2 regions of the Mesorhizobium sp. M5C.F.Ca.IN.020.29.1.1 genome follow, and region 2 is predicted to be linked to the other one. Evidence: predicted binding sites of a transcription regulator. Region 2 holds the regulator's gene; the other holds the start of a gene.

Region 1 (7,774 bases), on a different contig from region 2:
CTTCCAGCGATGAGCCGACGCCGAAAGCGATCACCGGCACGCGATGCGCGGCGCAGGCCGACACGATCTCCTGCACCTCCGCCGTCGTCTCCGGAAACGCCACGCCATCCGGCGCCTGGGTCGGAATGTAAGTGGTGGTATGCGCGTGCTGGGCGCGGATCGCCTCGCCGGTCTGGAATCTCTCGCCGAGCCGCTGCTTGAGGATGCCGAGCACCGCGGCGATCCCTTCTTCGTTGCGCTCGACCGGACTGAGGTCGCTCAGAGCCATCTATTCCTCCGCGAATGGACCAGTGTCCACCCTTGTTATGGACTTATGGATGGGTAGTCTCACCGACCACGCTCTGTCCAGCCAGAAGGAAGTTTTCGATGTCCACCCCCGCCCCCTTCGTCTCTCCTCCCATGGCCATCGAGAAGGACTGGATCGACTACAACGGCCATCTCAACATGGCCTATTACAACGTGCTGTTCGACCGCTGTTCCGACGAAGCGTTCGAGATGATGGGGATGGGGCTGGATTATGTGAAGCAGCGGCGGCTGACCATCTACACGGCGGAAGTCCATGTCTGCTATATCAGGGAGCTGCATCTCGACCACAAGGTCAATGTCTCCTTCCAACTGCTCGACCATGACGACAAGCGGCTCAGAGCCTACCAGGAAATTCGTCATGTCGACGGTTGGCTCGCTGCCACTTCCGAATCACTGTCGCTGCATGTCGACATGTCCGGTCCGAAGGTGGCGCCCTTCCCGGCCGATGTTCTGGCCAAGGTGGAAACCATGCGCGCCGCCCATGCGGCGCTGCCGATGCCTGAGCGCGCCGGCCGTTCGATCGGTATTCGTCGCAAGACGCTTGAACCGCAGTCCGACCGCCGTTAACCTTACAAGGTTTTAACGTGAACAAGTCGAATTGAGGCGTTGAACGACTCAGCGCGGCGTTGGAAAACCCTCCGCATCGGGTTGATAAGGGGGCGGAGCTGAAGCGGTTCGGGAAACGTGCATGAAAACCGACATCAAGGTCGAGGCGGACAGGCTGGCAGCCGATCCACGCATCAGCGACTATGATTTCTGGCGCTCGCTGAAGAACCTCAACAATGAGATCTTTCACATCGCCAACAACAACGAGCCGATCCCATTCGCCATGGTCCGCTGGCGCGCCATACTGAAGCAAGCGCGGATGAAACGCGGGCATGCCTGACGGCAGCGCTTAATTCCTTAACCGTCAGGGCTGCCGCTTCACTGCCCCCAGCGGCGAGCGCGCTACCACCGGTGACGACTGGATGATCGCGGTGTTGGTCATCGCAAACGGAATGATGCGGTCGATCACCCGTTCGAGCTCGGCCACGGAGCCGACATGCGCCAGCGCGACGAAACAGTCCTCGCCGGTCACCCGGTCGCATTGCGCGATTTCCGGCAAGTCGCGGATGATCTCGGCCACCACAGCCAGTTGCCCGGGCACCGGCCTGATCCGCAGCCATGCCGACAGTTTCATGCCGAGCGCGGCCGGGTTGATCCGCACCGTATAGGCCTCGATCACGCCGCTCTCCTGCAGCCGCTTGATGCGTTCGGCTACGCTCGGCGCCGACAGGCCGACGGAACGCGCCAGTTCGGCGGTGCTGGTGCGCGCATCCTTTTCCAGCAGGCGCAGGATCTTCAGGTCAGCCGCATCCAGGTCGGTATTTTCGTTTCGAAGGCGTTTCAGACAAAACTCCTTGGTTTTGGAAAAGAGCTTATCTCTTTGGCCGACTATCAGCCATATAAATCCAAAAAACTGCCTGCGATAATGACCTCATGGATGATCCAGCGCAAGCTCCGGCTGCAATCCCTGCCCTCGCCGGGCCTGTCTTTGGCAAGCTGGCGACCTCCCTGCCGCCGCATGTCTGGTTCGGCGTCAGTGCCGTGTTCCACTATCTCGGGCCGGCTTTCGCCGTGCTGCTTTTCCCGCATGTCGGCGTGCTCGGCATGGCCTGGCTGCGCATCGTCACGGCCGCCCTCGTCTTCGCGCCACTGACCCGGCCCTGGACGGTCTTCGCCGGCGCCGACCGGCCCACACGACTGCTGCTTCTCGCCTTTGGCGCCTGTCTCGGCGTGATGAATTGCTCCTTCTACCTGGCACTCAACCGATTGCCGATCTCGTTGGTCGCGGCGATCGAATTCGTCGGCACCATCGGCGTCGCGCTGGTCGGCGTCAGAAGCCCGCGCAACCTCGCAGCTCTTGTCATCGCCGTCATCGGCACCTTGCTGCTGATCGACGTCAAATGGTCAAGCGACCCGATCGGCCTGCTCTGGGCCTTCCTTAACGGCGCGCTGTTCGTTGGCTACATCGTGCTTGGCCATCGCGTCGCCCGCGCCGGCGCTGGCGACGGCATCGCCGGCCTGGGTGCCGCCATGGCGGTCGCCTTCCTCATCGTGCTGCCGGTCGGCTTCACCGATGCGCTGCCGGCTTTCTCGGCGCCGCCACTGCTCATCGCCGCCATCGGCGTCGGCATCTGCTCGTCGGTCATCCCCTACATCTGCGACCAGCTTGCCATGTCGCGGCTGCCGCGCTCGAGCTTCGCGCTGATGCTCTCGTTGCTGCCGGTCACCGCCACCCTGATCGGCGTCATTGTGCTCCGCCAGATACCCGGCCCTATCGATTGCATCGGCATTGCGCTGGTCATGGCCGGAGTCGCTTTTCACAAACCGGCAAATGCCTGATCAGGCAAGCTTCTCCTTGAGAAAGGCGATCGTCCGGCCCCAGGCGAGGTCCGCCGCGTTCTTGTCGTAGCGGGCCGCGGACGTATCATTGTTGAAGGCATGATTGGCGCCTTCATAGACATAGACCGTGTACTCGACCTTGGCGGCATCGAGTTCCTTCTTGAAGGCGTCGATACCGGCATTGATGCGGGTGTCGAGCCCGGCATAATGCAGCAGCAGCGCCGCCTTGATCTTCGGCACATCCTCGGCCTTCGGCTGCATGCCGTAATAGGCGACAGCGGCAGCCAGATCCGGCGTGTTGGCAGCCAGCGTGTTCACCGTGCCGCCGCCCCAGCAGAAGCCGACCGCGCCGACCTTGCCGTTGCCATCCGCGTGTTCTTTGAGGAAAGCGACTGTTGCGACCGCATTGGCGCCGACCTGTGCCGGGTCGAGCTTGGAAAACAGGTCACGCGTCCTGTTTTCATCGGCCGGCGTGCCGCCGAGCGGCGTCATGAAGTCCGGCGCAAGTGCCACGAAGCCTTCCAGCGCCACGCGCCGCGCCACATCGCGTATATGCGGGTTGAGCCCCCTGTTCTCATGCACGACCATGACGGTGCCGAGCTTGCCGGACTGGCCGGCCGGCTTGACCAGATAGCCCTTCATCTCGCCGCCGCTGCCGGGATAGCTGATGTCCTCGCCCGTCACGCGTGAATCGTCCTCGGCAACGATCGCTGCCCGGGCCGAATTCGCCGCCAGCAGGGGCGCAATTGCGGCCGCCGCCGCACCTGATCCGGCAAGCCTGGTCAACTGTTCCATGAAGCGCCGCCGGTCGAGCGTCAGATGCGTGTATTCGTCATAGGCGTCTATCATCGCCTGGGTAATGGCGGGTCTCGTGACGGCTGGGCTGGCAGGGCTCGGTTTTGTCATGGCGCTCTCCTCGGCTTCGGGAACACCCCCGCCGCGCAACATAGGATGGAAGCCCTCATGGTCCAGTCACGGATGAGTGAGGCTGTCGTCGACGGTGCCGTTGCGATGCTTGTGAACGATCTTGCCGGTCCTGAGATCGACGCCCGCGACAAAGCCCCGGGGCGGCGACTGACAGGGAATACCGAGCGGCGACAGAAACGGCTTCAATATCACTGCGTAAGGCGCACCGTCATTGCGGTTTAGGCCCTGGTCGCTGCCCTTTGTATCGCCCGGCGGCGGCACGTCCGCGTGCGGGGCCAGCTTGGAGATGTGTTCTACCGGATTTGTAAGTTCCGGCCTCGATCGAGAACAAAACGGAGACACTTCTGGCCTTTCGCTGCCGAATCACTACATTCGGGGACAATGTCCGGCTTTTCGGAAGATATGCCTTTTTTTGACGAACCGAACGCGCGGCCCGTGGCCCCGTCGGGCATTGCTGCGCGTGCCATGGCTGCGCGCAGCGGCCACAACAAAGCACCCGATTATCTGAACGGGCTCAACCCCGAGCAGCGGCTGGCGGTGGAAACCACCGAAGGCCCGGTTCTTGTGCTGGCCGGCGCCGGCACTGGCAAGACGCGCGTCTTGACCACCCGCATCGCTCACATCCTCGCCACCGGCAAGGCTTTCCCCTCGCATATCCTCGCCGTCACCTTCACCAACAAAGCGGCGCGGGAGATGAAGCAGCGCATCGGCATGCTGATCGGCGAAGGCAATGTCGAGGGCATGCCGTGGCTCGGCACCTTTCATTCGATTGGTGTGAAGCTGCTGCGCAGGCACGCCGAGCTTGCCGGGCTCAAATCCGACTTCACCATTCTCGACACCGACGATGTCGTGCGCCTGATCAAGCAGCTGATCCAGGCCGAAGGGCTGGACGACAAACGCTGGCCGGCCAAGCAGTTCGCCCAGATGATCGACGGCTGGAAGAATAAGGGGCTTGGTCCCGCCGACATTCCCGAGGGCGACGCCCGCGCCTTCGCCAACGGCAAGGGCCGCGAGCTCTACAAGGCCTACCAGGAGCGGCTGAAGACGCTGAACGCCTGCGACTTCGGCGATCTTCTCTGCCACCCGATCCGCATCTTCCGCGCCAATCCGGACGTGCTGAAGGAATACCATAAGCGCTTCCGCTACATCCTCGTCGACGAATACCAGGACACCAACACCGCCCAATACATGTGGCTGCGCCTGCTGGCGCAGCGGCCGGATGCCGGACGTGCTTCAACGTCGACAGATCTGCGATCGGCCGAAGGCCGCAAGCCCGACCGGGCATCCGAGCCGTTGCGAGGCCCGCGCGGAGGGCCCGCGCCGGCAGGCGCAGAACAGCCCGTGAGCGTGAATATTTGCTGCGTCGGCGACGACGACCAGTCGATCTATGGCTGGCGCGGTGCCGAGGTCGACAACATCCTGCGCTTCGACAAGGATTTCCCCGGCGCCACCATCATCCGACTGGAGCGCAACTACCGCTCCACCGCGCACATCCTCGGCACCGCCTCCCACCTCATCGCCTACAATGAAAGCCGCTTCGGCAAGACGTTGTTCACAGAAAAAGTCGCCGAGGACGACGAGAAGGTGCATGTCCATGCCGCCTGGGATTCCGAGGAAGAGGCCCGCGCCGTCGGCGAAACCATCGAGGCCTACCAGCGGCAGAAGCACAATCTCAACGACATGGCCATTCTTGTCCGCGCGTCCTTCCAGATGCGCGAGTTCGAAGATCGTTTCGTCACGCTCGGCCTCAACTACCGCGTCATTGGCGGCCCGCGCTTCTACGAGCGCCTCGAAATCCGCGATGCGCTGGCCTTCTTCCGCGTCGTCGCCCAAGGGGCAGACGACCTCGCCTTCGAGCGCATCGTCAACGTGCCGAAGCGCGGGCTGGGCGAAGCCACCATCCGCCAGATCCACGACACCGCCAGGGCGCTTCGCATCCCGATGCTGGAGGCTGCGGAAAAACTCGCCGAGAGCGACGAGCTGAAGCCGAAGCCGCGCGCGGCGCTGCGCGAGGTCGCTGCCAATTTCGAGCGCTGGCAGAAGGCGCTGGAGACGACGCCACACACCGAGCTCGCCGAGACCATCCTGGAGGAGAGCGGCTATACCGACATGTGGAAGAACGACCGCTCGGCGGAAGCGCCCGGCCGGTTGGAAAACCTCAAAGAACTGATCCGCTCCATGGAGGAGTACGAATCGCTGCGCTCGGTCCTCGAACATGTCGCACTGGTGATGGACGCCGAGCAGAACGCCGAGCTCGACGCCGTCAACATCATGACGCTGCATTCGGCCAAGGGCCTCGAATTCGAGACCGTTTTTCTCCCTGGTTGGGAGGAAGGTCTTTTTCCCCACCAGCGCGCGCTCGACGAGGGTGGCCGCTCGGGGTTGGAGGAAGAGCGGCGGCTGGCCTATGTCGGGCTGACCCGCGCCAAGAAGAACCTGCATTTGTGGTTCGTCTCCAACCGCCGCATCCACGGCCTGTGGCAATCGACCATCCCGTCGCGCTTCCTCGATGAATTGCCGGAAGCCCATGTCGAAGTCGCCGAGAGCGGCAACAGCTACGGTGGTTACGGCAATTCCTACGGCGGCGGTTCTTTTGCCCCGGGACGTGGTGGCCGGCAGAACCCCTATGGCGCGTCGCGCTTCGACAATGTGGGCGGCAATACAGGCGGCACTGAGAAATCCGGCGCCTTCTCCAGCACCTATGCGACGCCGGGCTGGCAGCGCGCGCAACAGAACCGCACCGAGGCGACCGACCGCAACTGGGGCTCGCGTTCCGGCCACCAGGTCGAGCGCATCGGCTATGGCGAAACCGACTCAGGCTATGGCGCCGGCCGCACCTCGATCAAGGGCCGCACCATCGACGGCGAGCTGGTCGCCAAATCCGTCGCCGACAAGCCGTCGGCCTTCAATGTCGGCGACCGCGTCTTCCACCAGAAATTCGGCAACGGCAATATTTCGGCCATCGAAGGCAACAAGCTGACCATCGACTTCGACAAGGCCGGCCAGAAACGCGTGCTGGACGGGTTTGTCACTGGAGTGTGAGGGGTCCTGCCCCTGCCTTTAGCGATACCGCGCCTGGTTCCATTTGTGGCCGAGCAGCGACAGGATGATGATCAGCCCGTTGAAGAACTGGACATAGAAGCCGCTCAGGCCTGCCGCGACGACGCCGGTCTGGATGAACGACACGGTGACCGCGCCAATCGCACCGCCGACAACCGTGCCGATGCCACCCCAGGTCGGCGTGCCGCCGACGAACACCGATGCCAGCACCGGCAGCAGGTATCCGTCGCCAGCCGTCGGCCACCAGGTGAAGTTGATCATCACCGAAAACGTGCCGGCGATCGCAGCGCCAATGCCAACGAAGACGAACACCTTCACCCTGACGCGCTTGACGTCGATGCCCATCTGCTGGGCGCTGTCGGGATTGTCGCCGACCACCTTGACCTGCGCGCCGAAGCGATGCCGGTTGTAGAGCAGCGCCGACAGCACGACGAAAGCGATGGCCCAGAAGATCTGCACCGGGATGCCATAGAGTTGGCTGGAGAAGATCTGGTAGGCCCAGCTGTCGGCGAGGCTGGTCAGCGCCGTCGACCTGCCCTCATTGATGATCTGGATCAGGCCGCGCAGCAGGAAATTCATGCCAAGCGTGGCGATCAGCGACGACAGCCCGCCATAGACGACCAGCGACCCGACCAGGAAGCCGAGCAGCGTGCCCGTGGCGATGGCGGCGGCAATGCCGAGGAACGGGTCGTAGCCGGCCTGCACGACCAGCGCGAACACCCAGGAAGCAAAGCCCATTGTCGCCGGAAACGACAGGTCGATCTCGCCGCAGGTGACGACGAACACCAGCGGCACCACCACGAACAGCGCCACCGGCAGCGTGGTGAGCACGGAACTATAGAGATACCAGGTGGTGAAAACGGTCGGATTGGCGATCATGAACACCGCCATCATGACGATGAACACGGCAAGCGTGCCGAGCGCGGCGCGGTTGTCGAGGATGAAACCGCGCAGCCAATTGTCGGATGGATGTCTCCACTCTTTCCCGGCGGCCTCATTATGCGTGCCGCCGAGGGGACTCTTCAGATCGGGTTCCATGGTCTTGCTCATCGCGCTGCCCTCCCCGCATCGCCGGCCTCGTGCAACCCGGGCAATC
Region 2 (5,294 bases):
CCTCGAGCTTGGCGAAGTCGAAGCGGGCGGCCCCCTTGTTGACGTCGCCGATGTCGAACCAGGCAATCATGTCGGCGATCGACATGACCTCGTCGTCGCCGTGGCTCCAGCCAAGGCGCGCCAGGTAGTTGAGCAGTGCCTCAGGCAGGTAGCCCATGGCACGATAGGCTTCGACGCCTAGGGCACCGTGCCGCTTCGACAGCTTGGCGCCGTCGGCGCCATGGATCAGCGGGATATGCGACATCGACGGCACGTCCCAGTCCATGGCTCGATAGATCACCATCTGGCGGGCGGCATTGGTCAGATGGTCGTCGCCGCGGATGATGTGGGTGATGCCCATGTCATGGTCGTCGACGACGACGGCATGCATATAGGTCGGATTGCCGTCCGAGCGCAGGATGATGAAATCGTCGAGATCCTTGTTGGGGAAGCGGACTTCGCCCTGCACGCGGTCATGCACCACCGTCTCGCCGCCGGCCGGCGCCTTGATGCGGATCGCGCCCTTGGCGCCGGCCGGCGCCTCCGACGGGTCGCGGTCGCGCCAGCGGCCGTCATAGCGAGGAGGCAGCCCCTTGGCACGCGCGCTCTCGCGCATCGCCTCCAGCTCGGCCGGCGTCGCATAGCAGTAATAGGCTTTGCCGAGCCGCACCAGCTCCTCGGCGACCGCGCGGTGGCGCGGCGCGCGCTCGAGCTGCGATACCGGCTCGCCGTCCCAGGTGAGGCCGAGCCAGGCGAGCCCATCGAGAATGGCAGCGGTTGCCGCATCGGTCGAACGCTCGCGATCGGTGTCCTCGATGCGCAGCAGCATCTTGCCGCTAGTGTGTTTCGCATACAGCCAGTTGAACAGCGCCGTGCGCGCCCCGCCAATATGCAGGAAGCCGGTGGGCGAGGGGGCAAAACGGGTGACGACCTTGTCGGACATGGGACTCTCAGGCAAGCGCAGGAAACGGATGTGGTTGCGCGGACTTTCGCGCGTCGCGCGTTCATGTAGCATAGGAGGTCAAGGGCGCAAGGGGCAGACCCGATGGCTGGACCAGGCCGGGGCGTGGACGAGAGCGAGGGCGCGATCACAAGCGTCAGCGAACGATCGCTGTTTGCCGACGTTCCTCACGCCGAGCCGCTACCCGCTTTGCTGCCTGCATCGCACCCGGCCACCCAGCCTCTTTCGCCGGAGCGCTCCGCGCCAATACCGGCTCCACAACCGGGGCCCGTCATTCGTTTCCGCCGACAGCTCAGCCATCTTTCACCATCCGGTATCCGCAACAGCGTGGCCTCGGCAGCCGGCCTGGAACTCGACCGCGGCGTCGCCTTCCTGCTGGTGCCGGTTTTTCTGGCGTGCGGGGTGATCGTCTATTTTTCGCTTACCGTCGAACCGGACTTTCCGCAGCCCATTGCCGTCGTGGTCCTCACGGCATTGTGTGCGGCTGTCACCCGCTCATGGCGCAAGACGCATCTGTGCTTCATGGCAGCGTTGCTGTGCGCACTCGGTGTTCTCGCCGCCAAGGTTGAGACCTGGCGCGCGGGAACGCAGATGCTCGGTTCGGAAATCCAGACCCAGCTCACCGGCCGTGTCGTTAGGCTCGATCAGATGGCGAACGGCCGGATCAGGCTGACCATCGACGTGATGTCGACCGCCCGGCCGACACTGCGTTATGCACCGGGACGCGTCAGGGTTTCGGCACGCAAAATTCCCGCTGAGATAACTGCAGGCTCGGTGGCAACCGGTTATGTGCGGCTTTTGCCTCCGACTGGCCCGGTTAGGCCGGACAGTTATGACTTCTCCTTTGACAGCTATTTCGCCGGTATCGGTGCCAGTGGCTTTTTCCTCGGCGATCCGAAGATCGTCGTTTCCGAGGATGTGCCGTTCGCCGCGCGCCTTTCTTCCTCGATCGAAAAGGCGCGCGAAAACATTGCCGACCATATCAGGGACAGCATTGGTGGCGCCGAGGGGGAGATTGCCGCCGCACTGATCATCGGCGTGCGTGCCGGCATTCCCGAAGAGATAAACGAATCGATGCGGCGCACCGGCATCTACCACATCATCTCGATTTCCGGCCTGCACATGGCGCTTGTCGCCGGCACGATTATGGGATTGCTGCGCGGCGCCTTTGCGCTGTTTCCCGATTTTTCGTCACGCCGGCCGGTCAAGAAATATGCGGCTGCTGCCGCACTCCTTTCCATCGCTGCCTATCTCATTTTTTCCGGTATCGTGGTCGCGGCTGAACGCAGCTTCATCATGCTGGCGGTAATGCTTGTCGCCGTGCTGTTCGACCGAGCGGCACTTACCATGCGCAATCTGACGATTTCTGCCATCGCCGTCATCGTCGTGTCGCCGCACGAGGTGGTCGGCCCAAGCTTCCAGATGTCCTTCGCCGCGACTGCTGCTCTCGTGGGCGCCTATGCCGGCTGGTCCGACTATCGTGCCGACAGGGCCACGGCGCCGCCACAGCGACGGTCGCCGGTCGCTTTCGTCACGCGAAAACTCGCCGCTGGGACAGGTACCATCGCAATGACCTCCATCATTGCCGGCAGCGCCACCGCGCTCTTCGCCATCTGGCACTTCCAGCGCGTATCGCCGCTTAGCCTGTTCGCCAATCTGGCGGTCATGCCAATCGTCACGGTCGTCATGTTCCTGGCCGTCCTCAGCGCTCTGGCAATGCCTTTCGGCTTCGACGGACCTTTCCTCTACATGATGGGCAAGGGACTGACGGCCATGATCGCAATATCGGGATGGATTTCCGAGCGGTCGCCGGTCGATGCAGTCGGGCTGATCTCGTTGCAGTCGGTTCTGCTGGTGACGGTCGCCCTGGTCATCGCTACGATGGCGACGACATGGTTGCGGCTTGCGGCACTTCCCTTTGCGCTCGCCGGCCTGCTGACGATTTCCGACACGCGCGCCCCCGATGTGCTGATTTCGGAAGATGCGCATCTGGTGGCGCTGCCGATCGGCGGCGGCGAACTTGCCGTCAACCGGGTGCGTTCGAACGAATTCACCACCGACAACTGGAAACATGCGCTGGTTTCAGCGACCATTGTCGAGCCGGAGACATTCGAAAAAGGAGACGTGCGGTTCGACATCGCCGACCCGGCCGACCTGCCGCCTGGAGCGCCCTTCTACTGCACTGCCGGCCTGTGCCTCGCCCGGCACCCGTCCGGCGCGATCATCGCACTCGCCGACGACCGCAAAACCGCACGGCCAGCCTGTGCCTTTGCCGATTTGATCGTCATCGACGATGCCACAGCCTATTATAATCCCTGCCGCAATCCGCTGGTTCTCGTCGTCACCAAACGGCAGCTCGCTCGCGTGGGCAGTGCCGCCGTCTTCTTCGATCCGCTATCAGCGACGACGCGCGCAGAAATCCGTTTTGCCGTCAGACAGCCATATAGGCCCTGGCACGAGCAGCGGAGATTTTCGCGCGAGGCGAGGGGCTTGCCGCCATACCGCAGGGCCGAGAAACCCAAGAAGCCTGCCGCTCAGTAACGCCGGATCAGTCCGACGAGCTTGCCTTGCACCTTGACCCGGTCCGGCCCGAAGATGCGCGTCTCATAGGCCGGATTGGCGGCTTCCAGTGCAATCGAGGCGCCCTTGCGGCGGAACCGCTTCAGCGTCGCTTCCTCCTCGTCGACCAACGCAACGATGATCTCGCCAGGCTGGGCGGTGTCGGCGTTGCGGATGATGACCGTGTCGCCGTCGAAAATGCCGGCCTCAATCATCGAATCACCCTTGACCTCCAGCGCGTAGTGCGTGCCGCCGGTGATCATGTCCGGTGGTACCGAGATCGAATGCGTCTGGTGCTGGATGGCGTCGATCGGCACACCGGCAGCGATGCGGCCCATCACCGGTATGGAGATGGTGGCAACGACGTCGTCGTCATTGCCGGCCGCGGGCAGGCGCGAAGGCGCCGGTTTGATCTGTCGTCCGAGGCTGCCCTGCCCAAGGCTGCCCTGAATGACGCTTGGCGAGAATTTGCGCGCCGCATTGAGGCCGGGCGCGATCGAATCGGGCAGGCGCAGCACCTCCAGCGCGCGGGCCCGGTTGGGCAGGCGGCGAATAAAACCGCGCTCCTCCAGCGCCGTGATCAGCCGATGGATCCCCGACTTCGAGGCGAGGTCGAGCGCTTCCTTCATCTCGTCGAACGAGGGCGGAATGCCGCTTTCCTTCAGCCGCTCGTGGATGAACATCAGCAGTTCATGTTGTTTGCGTGTCAGCATCGTGACCCCCAACAGAATCAGAAAAACAAACCCAGAACAAACACTATCTGTTCCAGTTGTGTTCCGCAACCGTTTAAAGTTTAATGAATGTGTTGACGTTTTGTTCAGCGTAGCATCAGTACGCTGCACGCGGCGCCCGTCGCGGCTGGGGGAGCGAATGGCTCGCGCACGATCAGCCCGTTGGCGTCGGCCAGCATTTTGAGCATCGAGGAATCCTGGACGCCGAACGGGGTCGCCAGTGGCGTGCCGGCTTCTTCCTTCACCACCGCGCGTACATAATCCTGCCTGAGATCGTTGGCCGGCATGGCGGCGCCGAGCCGCGCCTGACGAATGTCCTGCCGGAAGGCGCGGCCGCCGAGCCGCGCAAGCAGCGGCTTCAGAAAGAGCTGCGTGCAGACCAGGCTCGCCACCGGATTGCCAGGCAGGCCGATGCAGCGGATGTCGCCCAGCCGCCCGAACATCAACGGCTTGCCGGGCCGCATGGCGATTTTCCAGAAATCGAGCGTCATGCCTTCACCGGTCAGCACGTCATGGACCAGGTCATGGTCGCCGACCGAGGCGCCGCCCAGCGTGACAATGACATCGGCGCCTGCGTCGACCGCTTGTTTCACCAGCGTGGCGATCGCCTCCTTGCGGTCGGGGGCGATGCCGAGATCGAGCGCGCTGGCGCCGACCGAGCGGGCCGCGGCGGCGACGCCATAGGCATTGGACGAGATGATCTGGTCGGGGCCAAGGTCGCTGCCCGGCGGCAGCAATTCGTCGCCGGTGGCGATGATGGCGATCAGCGGCCGTTTCACCACGCTGACCTGCGGGTGGTTGGCCGATGCCGCCAGCGACAATGCCGCCGGATCAAGCGGGCGGCCTCTCTCCAGCAGGACGTCGCCCTTCGAGAAATCGAGCCCGAGGCGGCGGATGTTGCGGCCTTCAACCGTCGACGCGGTCACTTCGACGCTGCCGCCGCCGAGATCCCTGGCATTCTCCTGGATAACGATGGTGTCGGCGCCTGCAGGAAGCGGCGCGCCGGTGAAGATGCGCACGGCCTGCGCCGGGCCGACTGTTCCGGCAAAGCCGCGTCCGGCCGG

The links. The regulator LexA, encoded in region 2, represses DNA repair genes until DNA is damaged. The targets are predictions, from matches to a motif close to TGTTCNNNNTGTGTTCNG.
Region 1: a site for LexA is predicted at 3,942-3,959, ahead of EOA85_RS01625 (UvrD-helicase domain-containing protein). Genes of this name have one in related genera too.

What each region holds. Positions count from the first base shown of each region.
Region 1 is NZ_RZSW01000008.1:5,674-13,447, forward strand. It holds gene EOA85_RS01590 (FAD-linked oxidase C-terminal domain-containing protein) at 1-268, opposite strand, end outside; gene EOA85_RS01595 (thioesterase family protein) at 367-873, shown strand; gene EOA85_RS01600 (hypothetical protein) at 995-1,192, shown strand; gene EOA85_RS01605 (Lrp/AsnC family transcriptional regulator) at 1,217-1,696, opposite strand; gene EOA85_RS01610 (DMT family transporter) at 1,786-2,691, shown strand; gene EOA85_RS01615 (dienelactone hydrolase family protein) at 2,692-3,597, opposite strand; partial or broken gene EOA85_RS01620 (hypothetical protein) at 3,688-3,885, opposite strand; gene EOA85_RS01625 (UvrD-helicase domain-containing protein) at 4,000-6,660, shown strand; gene EOA85_RS01630 (ABC transporter permease) at 6,679-7,728, opposite strand; gene EOA85_RS01635 (ATP-binding cassette domain-containing protein) at 7,725-7,774, opposite strand, start outside.
Region 2 is NZ_RZSW01000414.1:388-5,681, forward strand. It holds partial or broken gene gltX (glutamate--tRNA ligase) at 1-922, opposite strand, end outside; gene EOA85_RS25765 (ComEC/Rec2 family competence protein) at 1,025-3,481, shown strand; gene lexA (transcriptional repressor LexA) at 3,475-4,212, opposite strand; partial or broken gene glp (gephyrin-like molybdotransferase Glp) at 4,317-5,294, opposite strand, start outside.